3 regions of the Paenibacillus sp. FSL R5-0914 genome follow, and region 3 is predicted to be linked to each of the others. Evidence: predicted binding sites of a transcription regulator. Region 3 holds the regulator's gene; each other region holds the start of a gene.
The links. Region 3 encodes LexA, which represses DNA repair genes until DNA is damaged. Its sites were predicted from a motif close to CGAACATATGTTCG; they were not measured.
Positions count from the first base shown of each region.

Region 1 (5,125 bases), on a different contig from region 3:
TCCCATAGACTATCATAGTGACTCCCCTTAAAATCCCCATCATAGATATCTAGTGCCAGCACATCTACTTTGTCACCGCTTGGGTAGTATTCGGCAGGGTCATCACTCCACTGATTTTTGGCGTTTGGGCTCCAGACCCACAATAAATTATGCAGCTTATGATAGCTGGTGAAACGGTCAAACATAAGGTTCCACAGTCCCACGTAGTTGATCTTCTTCCCCCACCAGAACCATCCGCCATTCATTTCATGATACGGCCGCCAGAGCACAGGAACACCTGCATCATTTAGTTTTTTTAAAGAAAGGGCTATCTTATCCAAATCAGCGATCAGTGCGTTGTACTGAGAGGTACCCGGGGTTATATATTTGTCAAAATCAGCGTTGCTTATGCTCGTAGATACGTTATCCCAAGCTGGCGCAGTCCCTGGCAACTGAGCGTGATAGCTAATCGTTACGATTCCACCGGCTTTATACCAGCGAATAGCACTGCTAACGACCCAATCCCGCTGATTGTCTAATAGTGCCGCCGTCTGATTATTGATTGCCCCCAGCTCATAGCCGTGAAGGGCGGCGAATTGCCCGCTAGTATTTTTCAGCTTCCCATTGAACTCATCCGCGCTCTCCAAATAATCATGTTGTCCACTAATCCATCCTTTTCCTTGCAGAAAATAAAGGGTATTCAACAATTTCTGAGCAGAAGGTACCGTTTCCGAATCCGCCGGAGCCATTTGCAATTTACGATACGCGATTTGCCACTGAACATCGCTCACAAACCTCGATGCCGAATCAACCATATTTCGAAGATTGCGCTGTTCCATCCACTCTCACATCCTTTTAACTTTTTTAAGTTATAGTATGGGGACAATAGTGACATGAACTCAGCGAATGGACATGAAGTTGTAAATTAATTTAGGACAGTGTAAGGAACTGCTGAATAAATTCACGGCTCAATAAAAAAAGGAGCCCGGCGGCTCCTGACTATATCTCCAATTTACCTTGTATATCTCAGCGGTAGTAATTCAGAAATATCATATTTAGCTAACCGGCCGTCCTCGGATACAATAACTTTGCAATCCTTCCCGTAATCAGCAATTAACTCACGGCACATCCCGCAGGGAGAAACTACTTTAATTTCTCTTTCCTCGCTGTCCGGATCAGAATGCCTTACCGCAACAATCGTATCAAATTCCTTGTAACCTTCGGATATCGCTTTTCCAATCACCATCGCTTCTGCACAGACTGTAATTCGTCCCATGCTAGCTTCTACATGTACCGCTGTAAAGATTTCCCCCGTCTTAGTACGGAGCGCCGCCCCTACATGGTGTCTTCCCCATTCATAGCGTCTAGTAATAATATCTTCAGCAGAGGCTATAAGCGTCTGATCTTCAATCGTAATCAAATACTCCATATCCAATTCCGTCCTCCTCTTATTTTTCCTAAGTATATTAAATCGCACTGCATTATGATATAAGATATACTATTTTAAGTTCCAAAAAAGGAGGAGCAGATTTGAAAATACAGAAATTACTCACCAGTCTCATCATTGTTGTGTTACTTGCTTTGGGCGGTTACTGGTATGAACAGAACGGAGATCCGGCAGCCCCCTCGTCCACATCCGATTCAGAAGTTGTTCAGCTGATCTTCCCAGCTGATCGTTATCCTGAGACCGCTAAGCACATTCAGGACGCGATTGCCAAAGGGGAGTCCGCGACGTGCACGATTAACCGTGAGCAGGCTGAAGACAACCGCAAAGAATCCTTAAAAGGGATCCCCACCAAAAAAGGCTACGACCGCGATGAATGGCCCATGGCCATGTGTAATGAAGGCGGCAAAGGGGCCGACATTGAATACATAACCCCAAAAGATAACCGCGGCGCAGGAAGCTGGGTTGGCAATCAGTTAGAAGATTATGCGGATGGAACCCGCGTAGAATTTATGTTCAAATAATAAGCTAACGTGAACAGTGCTTCAAAAGAATAGCCCCATCCGGTATACCGGATGGGGCTACAATGTGCATCAGCTAGCTTAGAATAAGCAAGCTTTAGTGATGATAACCAGCAAGATGAAGAGTACCAGAATAGCTCCTGTTGAAGTAAAAGGACTACACACCGGACCTACATTTACTGGGCTTACTACAGGACCTACGTTACAACCACAATGTTCCATTCCCATAATTAATTCCTCCTAATGATTAATGACTACAGCACAAGATATGTAAAAAGGAGATAAGCCGTTTGGGCGAACTGGCAAACAAATGCTATTCACCTAATGAATTAGGTAGGCACTGTCGATAAACAGGATATACACAAAGGAGGTGCAATATGGATATAGCCGCATTATCAATGGCAATGAGCCAGGCATCCTTAGCTCAAAATGTAGGAATACAAGTCATGAATATTGCCAAAAATCAGGCTGAAACCCAGAGTCAAACGATGGTGGAAATGCTGGGCAAAAGCGTTGCTCCGAATTTAGGAAAAACACTTGATATTAGTGTTTAATTGCTTTATGCTAAGGACACACGAGAACACTCGTTCTTATGTGTCCTTATGTTTTTTACTTTACATAGCCTTCGGGCTTTTCTTTTGCTCATTTATGCGAACATACGATCCTATAACTGATTCTGAATGAGGTGAATGATATGAATAACATGAAATCCTATTATCAAATGACTGCGCTGGAGAAGTGGACAGAAGATTTATACAAGCGTCTGAACCTTACTCAGCCTTCGCAAATTTCGATTGCTTATATTGCAGAACGGCTTAATATTTGGGTTCATTATTTGGATGTAAGAAGCAAGAGCATCGAAGCATCAGCGGGGATGTACACCATGTTTATAGACAACCGGCTTCCAGCCAGTCTGCAGCGGCTAGAGTTTCTCCATGAGCTCTGTCATCTGCTCCGCCATGGTACTGATCAAATATTGATGCCAGAACATTTTACGCGGGCACAGGAGGATGAATCTGAGCGATTTATTCTTTATGCAGCTATGCCCTACTCCATGATCTCCCGCATGACATTGCCTGAGCAACGGGAAGATGCAATCAGCTATCTTGCAGCAGAATTTCAAGTGCCAAGCGAGCTGGCTTTACAGCGGATTGATCAAATTCAAAGACGTGTTTTTCAGGGGCAATTATTGGCCGTGATGGGAAGAAACGAAGAACGATTAACACATATTCAATAATGACTGCGGAGATAATAAGGGTAGTCGCAATGAAGGACCATTAATTATGGTGGAATTTCTCGCAAGGGGGATCGATATGGAAGCCATTAAAGTAATTGAATTATTGATGACTCATCCAGATTATAACGTAGATGCAGTACACCCCGAAATTCCGGATTTTGTTGGGATCGAGTCGATTGAAGTGGATCATGAAACGGGGACCTTCTCCATTTTATTGCAAGAACCCAAAGAAGACTGAAGATGATTTGTGTAAGTTCATAATAAAAAGGCAGCAAGTATAGTATACCCAGGCAATTCTTTACCTACGCGGGTTTAACTATCGGCAGGAAATTTGCTGCCTTATATGTAATTATAAGCTCTGTTATGCGACAAATTGAATCAAACCAATAAGAATTAGAATGAGGAACATACCCACAACTCCCCAAATAATAAACCATAAGATTCTGAGACCTGGTAGTACCCTTCTAATTTGTAGATTACAAGATACAATAGATATGACATACCAGTCACAATATATTATCTTATAATATATACATTTTAGCTAAATGGAGGGAATTAATGAAGAAAAGAACAAAAATAATCCTTATTACCTTCGTTATTGTATATGGAGTCGCTTCTTTAGCGCTTCAGGCCTTCCGAAATCATATGGATAATGAAGTGATTCATTATTTGGTAGCTACGAGAGATTATAAGAATGAAGATCTTTATAAAGTCTATACCCAGATTGGTAAGGCTCCCGTCGTAAGTACAACGGTGATTTTTGCAGATGAACCTAACGCAAGATACTTTTATCGAAAAGAGAAGGATCGGATTTATCAATATAGCATGGCTCTTGTAAAAAGGTTTGATCCAAACTATACATATAAACATAGTGAGGAGACCCTCCCGTAAAGGGGGAACTTCTATTATAAAGGTGCGATTGTCTCAACAGTCATGATATGGCTGCTGGGGCAATCGCACCTTTTTTAGATTCTAACCCTTGATCTAGACGCTAACAAATTTTCTCAGGAACATAATGTGACCAAATGCCGTCCTAAATGGTGTTATAGGTAAAGGGGGCATAGAATCATGCAACGATCCATGACCCGGCCGGGAAATCATGTGATAAAGAGTTACGAAATCTACGCAGATATGCTGTTCCGGATTGCTTTGGTCCATTTAGGCAGCCGCCAAGATGCCGAAGAGGCCACTCAGGATACCTTCATCAAACTGATAGAAAAAGCACCAAAGTTCAAAGACGCTGAACATCAAAAAGCATGGCTGATCCGAGTAATCACCAATCATTGTAAAACATTACTGGGCAGAGGCTGGCGCAAGCGCGAGGTTAAGCTGGAAAATGCTGAGCCGATTGCGGTAGACACCCCCGAGGATTTGGCTCTACTGCAGTTAGTTATGGCGATGCCTATGAAGTATAAAACCGTAATCCATCTTTATTATTACGAGGACTATCCCATCCAGGAAATCAGCAAGATTCTGCAGATTAGTCAGTCTGCCGTGAAGATGAGACTTCAACGGGGACGGCAACTGTTAAAACTAGAGCTGGAAGGAGTGGAATCACAATGAAAGAAGATCAGTTTCGAACATCATACAAGAGAGCGGTGGATTCTATGAAACCAGGTGAAGAGATGAAAAAAGAATTGATAGACAAACTGGAGCAACAGCAGGAACGGAAACGTCCACGCAAGACGGTTTATATCGCGGCAAGTATCGTCCTCGCCGCCGGGATCGGCTTAGCTGCACCTAATATATGGCAGCAGTTAAACGGCCAGAGTACTCAAGGGCAAATCGCTCAGGTAACTCCAGGTCCAAGCCAACAAGGCAATTCTGGCACAAATGCGTCCGGAAGCATTGTCATCCCCAAGCTGGAACTGCCGGATACCAAATCTGGCGTTATGGCAGATATGATCGCTCTAGTCGTATATAAAGATAACATTTATACACAGT
Region 1 covers NZ_JBBORH010000001.1:2,611,660-2,616,784, reverse strand. The annotation lists gene MKX60_RS11500 (glycosyl hydrolase) at 1-818, opposite strand, end outside; gene MKX60_RS11495 (cytidine deaminase) at 992-1,408, opposite strand; gene MKX60_RS11490 (NucA/NucB deoxyribonuclease domain-containing protein) at 1,516-1,947, shown strand; gene MKX60_RS11485 (hypothetical protein) at 2,026-2,172, opposite strand; gene MKX60_RS11480 (YjfB family protein) at 2,322-2,498, shown strand; gene MKX60_RS11475 (ImmA/IrrE family metallo-endopeptidase) at 2,639-3,181, shown strand; gene MKX60_RS11470 (hypothetical protein) at 3,258-3,419, shown strand; gene MKX60_RS11465 (hypothetical protein) at 3,740-4,072, shown strand; gene MKX60_RS11460 (RNA polymerase sigma factor) at 4,250-4,744, shown strand; gene MKX60_RS11455 (hypothetical protein) at 4,741-5,125, shown strand, end outside.
Region 1: a site for LexA is predicted at 2,596-2,609, ahead of MKX60_RS11475 (ImmA/IrrE family metallo-endopeptidase). Genes of this name have one in related genera too.

Region 2 (5,125 bases), on a different contig from region 3:
GCTTAAATTGGAAATTCTCTCCAATTCAGTGACTTGGTTTTTGTAAATAACATCAATTTGCTGTTGGGTTTCATCAATTCGTTTCTCTTTGTTAGCTACTTGTTCTTCTTTTCTTTCAAGCGATTCCATTTTTTTATCCAGTGATTCTTCCTTTTGCAGCAAACGTCTCTCTTGCCGTTGGATTTCATTCCGACGTTCACGAGTTTCTTTCTCAGCTTCAGTACGGATTCTATGGACTTCGTCCTTAGCTTCCAATACTGTTTCTTTCTTCAGCGCCTCTGCGTCTTTCTTCGCGTTCTCCACGATGACTACGGCTTCTCTTTCTGCGCTTTGAATTTTAGCTTCTGCAAGGGATTTACGAATAAAATAACCGAACCCAAAGAATAATGCAGCTACAACGAGAACGATAATGACCCAGATCCATGCTTGCATCTGTTCACCTCCTCGTTGGTTCCTCTCCAAGGTATATCCCTGGGAATTGTGCAGTTGTTAAACTATCCGTTCATCACCATACAAAAAACCGGTAAATAACCGATTGCCATACTGCACATGCTGCACATGCACACTGCCCGCCTTATCCGGCGATTACATTTCATATGAGTTGTACGCGAACCGTTTTAAAAAGTCACCTTTTTGGGAAGGAAAAAGGATTCTTACTTTATGCCGATTCATGTTATATTTTATTATTTATAAAAAGACATTGTCAAGAGAGTCGATATGCGCATTAATGTCAAGAGAATCAGTGAGTCTAGTAAAATTCCTCATCTTCACCCTCATAATTGTCTTCCTCAAGTAAAGTATTGATCACTTGTCGCACCATATCACCCGAGAATCCACGCCGCATTAAGAAGGCTCCAGTCTTTCTGCGCTTATCTGTGGCTTCACCACGAATAAGATTCCATTTCTTACGACCAATCTGAAGTGCACTTTCTAGTTCTTGTTCAGGACTGACATTCTCCAGTGCTTCCGAGATCAAGGTTTTGTCGATTCCTTTCTCACGTAGCTCTTGGCGAATCCACATTTTCCCTTTTCGCTGGTTCGTAATGCGTTGCTCCGCCCATTGCTTTGCATACAAGGGGTCATCAAGAAATCTTTCCTGCTGTAGCCGTTGCACCACTTCCGCAATAATAGTCTCCCCTATTTCCTTCTGCCGTAAACGGCGAGTCATTTCCATAGCGGTACGTGGCTTCCGTTCTAGATAACGAAGTCCTTCTACATAAGCTCGTTGTCGCTCATCAGCAACAACAATTTCCTCCAAATCGGCTTTCATAAAAGAATTTCCAGTAATCATCCGATATTTAATCATGACGTCTTCGTGTACAGTCATGTTATAGGCTCCGAAATGTATGATGTAGCGGTGGTCCGACTTCTTCTGACGTTCTACCTTAGTAATTTCTAAAAGTTCTCCATCAGGAAAATCAGATAGGACCTGTACGTCCTGCTCATCCGATTCAAAATCCATATCCAGCTGTATTACCATAGTTGCTTGTCACCTCATAGCAATAAAATATCCCCACAAAGTGCGGCTTAACTTCGGTGCGTACTCAGGTACTTTGGGGGGACCCCAAATATATATGTTCTTACACTGTTAAGAAAAGACACCCTGCAACAATGAATCACAGGGCGTCCTATTCCTTAGTAAATTCTATTGTTCGATTTCGAGAAGTAGCTTTTCTTCTTCCTCTTGCTCTGCAATGATTTCCGCTTCATTTGGTGCAGCAACAATAGTGGACAGGTTACTTGCTTCACGGATCTTGTTCTCAATGATAAGTGCAATATCTTGATGTTCTTTCAAGAACTGTTTGGCATTCTCACGTCCTTGACCGAGACGCTCACCCTCATAGGAATACCATGCACCACTCTTATTCACGATGTCCATTTCAGTACCGATGTCTACAAGACTTCCTTCTCTGGAAATCCCTTCACCATACATGATATCAACATCAGCTTGTTTAAATGGAGGTGCTACCTTATTCTTCACAATCTTGATCTTGGTTCGGTTACCTACAACGTCGTTACCCATCTTAATACTTTCGACACGGCGAACATCCAACCGTACGGAAGAGTAGAATTTCAACGCCCGACCACCCGGTGTTGTCTCAGGGTTACCGAACATAACACCAATTTTCTCACGAAGCTGGTTAATAAAGATAGCAATTGTATTCGATTTACTAATGGCACCAGATAGCTTCCGAAGCGCTTGAGACATCAAACGAGCCTGTAGGCCGACGTGAGAGTCACCCATATCACCTTCGATTTCCGCTTTAGGAACCAACGCAGCTACGGAGTCAACGACAATAATGTCTACTGCACCACTACGGACAAGTGCTTCAGCAATCTCAAGTGCCTGTTCACCCGTATCTGGCTGAGATAGCAACAATTCATCAATGTTTACGCCCAAGTTACGTGCATACTTCGGATCGAGCGCATGCTCAGCATCGATAAATGCAGCTTGTCCTCCTTGTTTTTGCACTTCTGCAATAGCATGAAGAGCAACAGTCGTTTTACCGGAGGATTCAGGTCCGTATACTTCAATAATACGTCCCTTGGGAAGTCCGCCTATACCTAACGCAATATCAAGTGCCAAAGATCCGCTAGGTACAACTTCCACTTGCATATGAGTGGATTCTCCCAGTTTCATGATCGAACCTTTACCAAATTGTTTTTCTATTTGACGAAGCGCCATATCAAGCGCTGCACGACGATCTGACAATCAGACCACTTCCTTCACTGTTTATAATAATATAATAACGTGTTTTTGAGGTCTTGCCAAGCTTTTTTTCGAACATACATTCGTTTTTTTTGTCTCAAGCGTTAATTATCCCTTTTATTGTAAGCCTCCCTCCGGACATAGAAGTTAACTGATTTCTCTACTTCACCGGACATCAACGACTTATGATCAAAACCAAAACAGCGATCAAAATCTCCGCAGATATACAAAAAACCGCAGCAAAGAAATCTCAGTGCCACGGTTCTTCCGTATGTCTCAATTATAACTGGGCTAATCTCCCATTACAAGTCTGAGCCTTCAAGAGGTGTCTCCACCTTCCGTTCCTCAAGTCTGCGCCATAGACGATACAACAGAGCTTTAACAGTACGCAGTCGTATATTTTCACGTGTACCTTTAAGATTAAGCTCGTATACTTCTGTCTTACGCCCGCGTTCAGCTAAACCAATAAATACAAGTCCAACTGGCTTACGTTCAGAATAGCCCGGTCCTGCTACACCAGTTACAGATAAACCGAAATCACTATCTGCGATCATTCTCACCTGATCAGCTAACACCTCGGCAACTTCACGACTAACTGCCCCTGGAGCATCTGGCCCCTCCAAATAAGCACTTGGCACATTCAGAAGTTTTTTCTTCAGGTCGTTGGAATAACAGACGATTCCTCCCGCAAACATCGAAGCACTGCCTGGAATGTTAGTGATACTCTCCATCAGCAAGCCTCCCGTGCAACTCTCTGCCGCACTTAAAGTCAGACCTGCATCCGCCATCCAATCCACAATCAATTGCTCCAGTGGCACATCAATATTTGCATATAAATGTTCTGGCAAAATCTCTTTGATCTGTTTCTCCAGAATCTCCAGCTTCTTGTAAGCTTCATGCTCGGAAGGCGCTTTTGTCGAAATACGAACGGTTACCTCTCCCTCTTTAGCGTAAGGAGCTATGGTTGGGTCTGTCTGGCTGTGAATAAGATCAATGAGCTTATCCTCAAGCAGTGATTCTCCGATACCGGCAAATTTAAGCATTTTAGAATAAAGTGGCATTTCTGTCGTTAGAGCGTGCTGCTGGAGCCACGGTACAGCTTTATCTACGAACATCGGCTTCATCTCGCGAGGCGGACCAGGAAGCACAATATAATATTTCTTTTCATGCTCAAAAGCAATGCCAACAGCAAGACCAATCTCATTTGGCAAAGGTGTAGTTCCTTCAATTATAAGTGCCTGTTTACGATTATTCTCCGTCATTACAATCTTTCGATCATCAAAGAAACGTTGTACATGATCCATTGCTAAGCGATCTATATGAAGTGTGCGACCTAAGGAAGCAGCCAGCGCGTCCTTCGTTAGATCATCTTCTGTAGGACCAATACCACCGGTAAATATGATAACATCCGCTCTGCTTTGAGCGATCTCAATGGCTTGCTGCAAGCGACTGCTGTTATCCCCAACTACGGTTTGAAAATATACATCAATCCCAATAGCAGCTAGCTCAATAGACAAAAATTGGGCATTACTATTTACGATTTGACCGAGCAAAAGCTCCGTGCCTACTGCAATAATCTCCGCTTTCATAGCTGGCTTTCGCCTCCTCGTTATAATGTAGATACACTGCTTTTAGGGTTTAAAAAAGGTAATAGGTGCTTTACCTATTACCTCTCCTATATGTAGCTGCCTAAAACGCTTAAGCATTATGCAGCTGTAATAGATCCTTATTCTTCACAAAATAATCAATTCCAGAGTAAATAGTGATCAAGGCTGCAGCCCAGATGGCAATATCGTCTACAGGAATGCTGACGAATTGAAACGGGAAATTATTTAACAACAGCAGTGAGATCGCTACAATTTGTACAACCGTCTTTATCTTACCCCATTTGCTGGCGGCAACCACTTTTCCCTCTAACAATGCTATCTGGCGAAGCCCGGTTACTGCGAACTCACGACTAATGATAACAATTGCGATCCATGAATCACATCTGCCCAATTCCACAAGTGAAATCAGAACTGCAGAAACTAACAGCTTGTCCGCTAACGGATCAAGGAGCTTACCGAGATTGGTGACCATATTATATTTCCTTGCTATGTAGCCGTCTATTCCATCTGTGCTCGCTGCAAGCAAAAAGATTACAGCTGCCACCAAATGATTAACAGATAGCTGAAAAGAGCCCCAATGTATCGGTTCTGGATAAAAACTGAAATCCACCAGTAAGAAAAACATCATAATCGGGATCAGGCAAATACGTGCTAGCGTGATGCGGTTGGGCAAATTCACTGAAGTTCCTCCCCTAAATCGTTCATACAAATTGCCTGAGTCAGGCTCATCTATTTCTACTTAAGCAAGTATATTATAGCTATAAATAGGTGTCAAAAAAAATACAAAGCACCCCGCATAATGGCGCTG
Region 2 covers NZ_JBBORH010000001.1:3,591,986-3,597,110, reverse strand. The annotation lists gene rny (ribonuclease Y) at 1-432, opposite strand, end outside; gene MKX60_RS15975 (regulatory protein RecX) at 749-1,480, opposite strand; gene recA (recombinase RecA) at 1,646-2,713, opposite strand; gene MKX60_RS15965 (competence/damage-inducible protein A) at 3,013-4,299, opposite strand; gene pgsA (CDP-diacylglycerol--glycerol-3-phosphate 3-phosphatidyltransferase) at 4,409-4,996, opposite strand.
Region 2: a site for LexA is predicted at 2,783-2,796, ahead of recA (recombinase RecA). Genes of this name have one in related genera too.

Region 3 (5,125 bases):
GCTCCAATTGACGGAATTCCGGCTGTTCACCTGCAGTAAAGTTCCCCCAAAGTGCTTCAAACGGATTAATCCCAATCATCTTTGTAAACGGGTTCGTTTCGTAGGATTCATATAGTCCAATGGCTTCTTTACGCACCGCAAGTTCCAGTTCTTGTGGATCAATCGTATCCCCAGCGGCTTCACATGCAGAACGAAATGCTTCATTAACGCTCCGATCATCCCAGAGCAGTGTATCATCAAGGTCAAATAGTACGGCGGAAATTGGCATTACAGGTCTCCCTCTCCCATGGCTGGTTAATTTCTATTCGTGAACTACTTCAATTTGGTGAGCTTTTGCGAATGCTTCCAGTCGAGTCCCCATTGCATTGGTATCATAACGATTCATAAGTCTGGTAAAAATCCATTTCGTGCGTTTGCCTTTATGCTTAATTACAACAGCTCCACGCGAAAGGATGATTTTCTCAATATCAGAAGCTGGCAGATAACGTTCGCGGTTGAATTTTATAGTAGATAGTCTAGCATTCTCTACCTTCAAGTACGGACGTCGGAAGAACAGAAGTGCCGCTAGTAAGTAGTACAAAACGACTCCTAGCCAGTTCATAAGCATACCATTACCTTTGGCCTGGTCCACTGAACCAACCATCCAAAACATAGTACCAAGCACTAATAACACTAATGGAAATGCAATGTTACGGCCTTTAAAGGTTTCACTGTTCTTACCAGGAGATTTAGATTTAGATGCGTAAATCGTTTCCTTCCCCTGTTTCTTTCTTTGCTTATTAATTTGCTGCGTGTTGCGTTGAACCATTCTTTCCCAAGAACGGGCCATATGCGTTCCCCCTAGTCATCCAGTAATATCTATGAAAAGGAACAGGGTGTTAATGCTTACGCCCCTTGTTACCTTGTTCATGCTCATCATTATCAACCAATTCAATCGTATTCAATTGTGCTCGGAAGTTATTGCGAATATTCCCCAAATAAATTTCACGAAGCTTGGCGCGTTCCGCCGTTTCCTCTTGATTAAGGCCTACGCTCTTCTGTTTGCGTGCCAATTCGTTAATACGCGCGACCAACTCATCAATATTCAAAACTTTCCCTCCCCTTATAAATTAATTCTAACTCTGCCATGAGAAAAAGAGCTTGTCAAGGTTTACTCCCTGCAAGCTCTTCATGTCCTCTTATTATGTTCTTAGAATATTAATATATAGGTAAAGTGAGAATATCTCCAGCATTAATCTGACTACCTTTAATGCCATTGGATTTTTTAATTCCTTCTATATATACAGCCGTTTTCATATCAGAAGGTTTATTCTCAAGAGCAATACTCCAAAGTGTATCTCCACGTTCAACCACTACGCGCTTCTCATCCTTCATTAAAGTAGTAGATCCTGCAAATACATTACCTACTACTGTAAGTCCTGATAGTACGAGCACGATGATCAATGTCAGTTTAATAACAAAATCTCTACGGAACAAACGCATCAAGCCTTCAAGCAAAAACTCTGTAATCTCTTTAATCTGAGCTGAATAACGGGTAATAGGATTATGTCCTAAAGATTCAACCACTGGGGCTTTATCGTAGATGCTACGGTATGTACTGTATTTTAACATGAATATCATCCTCCAAACACTTGTTCTTACTTTTGAAATTATAATAACACGAACATGTGTTTTCTTCAATACTATTTTAGAACAATTGTTCTCTTTTTTTCAGAGGTTAATATTTACCATATTCTTCATATAAAGAATCACTCTTATCGTTTAGATGAAGGAAACGCAATCAATACAAGACTACCATTTATTAACTCTTTCGAATTAATATTTATAATAGTTAGAACTTATGTTTGTGCGAACGGTAGTTCTATGTTATAATTTTCCCAAACATTACTATATGGGGTTGATTCCAATGTCAAAGATTTCAAGTCGCCAGCTGGCGATCCTGGAATTTATACGTAGCGAAGTCCGCAGCAAGGGTTATCCTCCTTCCGTCCGGGAGATTGGAGAAGCTGTTGGTCTTGCTTCCAGCTCCACAGTTCACGGTCATTTAGATCGGCTAGAGAAGAAGGGACTTATCCGTCGAGATCCAACGAAGCCTCGTGCGATAGAATTGCTTGGCCAAGAGGATTCCGAGAATGTCCATCATTTCGCGCAAACCGTCGCTCGCATTCCTGTCGTAGGTAAGGTTACCGCCGGGGTTCCTATCACTGCTACTGAGAATATTGAAGACTACTTCCCGCTTCCAACTCACTATGTTGGAGATAACAAAGTATTTATGTTATCGGTTCAAGGTGACAGTATGGTCGAAGCTGGGATTATGAATGGCGACTATGTTATTGTTCGTCAACAACAAACGGCTGATAACGGAGATATCGTTGTAGCTATGACCGAAGAAGATGAAGCAACCGTTAAGACTTTTTATAAAGAACGTGATCATATACGTCTTCAGCCGGAGAATCCGGCGTACGAGCCTCTTCGCCTTAATCGCGTAACCATTCTCGGCAGAGTTATCGGATTATTTCGAGATATCCACTAAGTTTGCACTCCTACCTAGCGAAAACGGATACCGTCCTAAAGGACGGTATCCGTTTCTACGAGAAGTATAAGGATAGGGTATATCGTAAAAATATATACTTTCTTTTATTTTTTTAAAAAAGCTGTTCTGCAAATGCAGAATAGCTTTTTTATTGTTATCAAACTCCATTTATCAATTACAGAACATTTGTTCTCATAGGCTAAAATGACCATTTTTAATGAATAACCGTTTAGGCATCCTCCTCATATCTTAATTAGAAAGGAGTGTTGCACAATGCCAAATTACCGGATTATAGTTGATCTGACGCAGCGTATGCTTTATCTTCTTGATAACGACATTGTGATCAGGGGCTTCCCAGTCGGAATCGGTAAAATGTTAACTCAATCACCACTCGGTGAATTCACAATCATCAACAAACAACCCGATCCAGGTGGTCCATTTGGGGTCTTTTGGATGGGGCTATCTAAGCCTCACTATGGGATACATGGAAATAATGATCCCTCATCCATAGGGCACGAAGTATCCCACGGTTGTATTCGTATGTACAATGAAGATGTGTTAGCACTAGCTGCGATTGTACCGATTGGAACACGAGTAACGATCAGGAATTAAATCTATCTCTATAGATAAACACGCCTCACTCATGGTTCAATGGAGGGGGCGTGTTTGTATTTATGTATTTTTGATGACCTAATAGGAATTATGTGGTTATATGTCGAATAATGTTAACAGGATTTCAAATTGAAAGGAAGTGTCTCGTTTTGAACAACTCAAAAATTAGAACCCTCGTCGATTTTAAAGTCGATGCACTTGTTAAACTCTCTGGCTTATTGTTAAATAACGATCAAGCGGGTGGAAAAAAAGTAAATTTACTCACCTCATTCGGCAGTATTCAAGGGACCATCTCCCCTTCCACCTCCAATAAAGAGGATGTTTTTGACTTAAAATCTCTAATGGATGATGTCATTGTAGATGAATACATATCTTATTTAGGTGCGGAACATCCCGATAAAAATTTCAGCTATAACTTTGTAGTCCTTAATGATGTTTCTGTAAGACCCTATACTCACTATGAATCTCCGATCGAATACAAACAGCTAATTGTTTATACTGATCAAATCACAGCCTTCAATTTCTTATGATCTTGACATATTTATTTTAAAAAGCTCTCAACAAAGCACTCCAGCAGTTGCCCCAATTTTGCACTCAGCTTGCAAAATCGGCAGATCTCTGGGTGCTTTCTCTTTTCTAATCAGTAGTCGTTTCCTAAATTCCCACGATTTTCGCTCTTAACAGATACTAGTAGAGAGAATTCAGGCATATCTTTCAATAAGCAATAAATCTTGCTCTACTGAGATCATTGGAGGTGTGATTACATGCTGATTTTCTTAATGTATATGTTTGCCATTGTAGGAGGAGTCTTAATTCTAAGTGCCGTTATTATAGAATTAAAAAAACTATCTACTTCTTCTGAACTTTCTAAGCTGTTAAACGCAACCTCATCTTTTAATATTATATTCACCAAAACATTCATTCCGCCCAATCAATCTCACTTGATCGCCCTTAATGAACCTTATAAAAAAATAGCAATAGGTACCAGCAATCCGAAAACAAGCAAAAAAGCAATAGCAAAGCTATACTCGTTCGACAATATAATGGGATCAGAGATTGTTGTTAACGCACTAACCCTTTCAAAAGTATCTAAACGACAACAAAACAGCAAATCAACTGCTTCAAGTGCGGATATTAATGTGGTTAATAGCTTTGACGAAGAGGCTGATGTTATTGAGGAACTTACGCTTAAAATATACATGAACAGCAATGAAATACCTGTGTATAGTATTTCCTTCTTGCCAGGCTTATTGCCCATTCAACAATCCGATAATCAATACAAAGAAGCTTACTCCCAAGTCCAACAATTACATGCTTTCTTCAGGTCGATCGTATCCGAATGAATGCCCCCCTTCCGCCTATTATTACTTCACTTTACCTTTCCCAATTAGAAATTTTGAAAACCTTAAGGAAAGACAAAAAAACGGTCCTTTTGAGAGGGCCGTTTTCGCTGCATCCAACATTCATTTTAAAATTGCACACTAAATCCGTTAAATCGGTGAATGCCCGTACCATGAGCGACAAGATCCCGTTCACGTAGTTCACGAACTGCCTTCATAACCTCTTGCAAAATAGCTGGATCTAGACCCAACGTATTATGAGAGCCGAATACTTGAGATACATTTGGAATTTGCGCAATCTTTTCTAAAGAAGCCACTAAATCTGCCGGACTAGTAGAGGGATAAAAAGCATAAATTGGCGTAACATCATACAACAAATCCCCTGTAAACAGATACCCGTTGGCATGATCAAAGATGCTAATATGACCTGGCGAATGACCCGGTGTGTGGTAAATTACTAATCTACGCCCGCCTAAATTAAGCACATCTCCCTCTCGCAATAGAGCTGTTGGTTTCCCTTGATAAGGCGTATACCTATTAGGATCAAATGTCTCAGGAACAGGAAGAGTAATATCTCGGCTCATATCTTTTCTGATCTGGGCAAGGGTCAAACCTCGTATTCCATTAATTAGCCAATCCT
Region 3 covers NZ_JBBORH010000002.1:1,368,286-1,373,410, forward strand. The annotation lists gene MKX60_RS22180 (HAD family hydrolase) at 1-268, opposite strand, end outside; gene MKX60_RS22185 (hypothetical protein) at 302-829, opposite strand; gene MKX60_RS22190 (DUF896 domain-containing protein) at 879-1,088, opposite strand; gene MKX60_RS22195 (LysM peptidoglycan-binding domain-containing protein) at 1,198-1,611, opposite strand; gene lexA (transcriptional repressor LexA) at 1,907-2,533, shown strand; gene MKX60_RS22205 (L,D-transpeptidase) at 2,807-3,145, shown strand; gene MKX60_RS22210 (hypothetical protein) at 3,295-3,675, shown strand; gene MKX60_RS22215 (hypothetical protein) at 3,910-4,488, shown strand; gene MKX60_RS22220 (MBL fold metallo-hydrolase) at 4,614-5,125, opposite strand, start outside.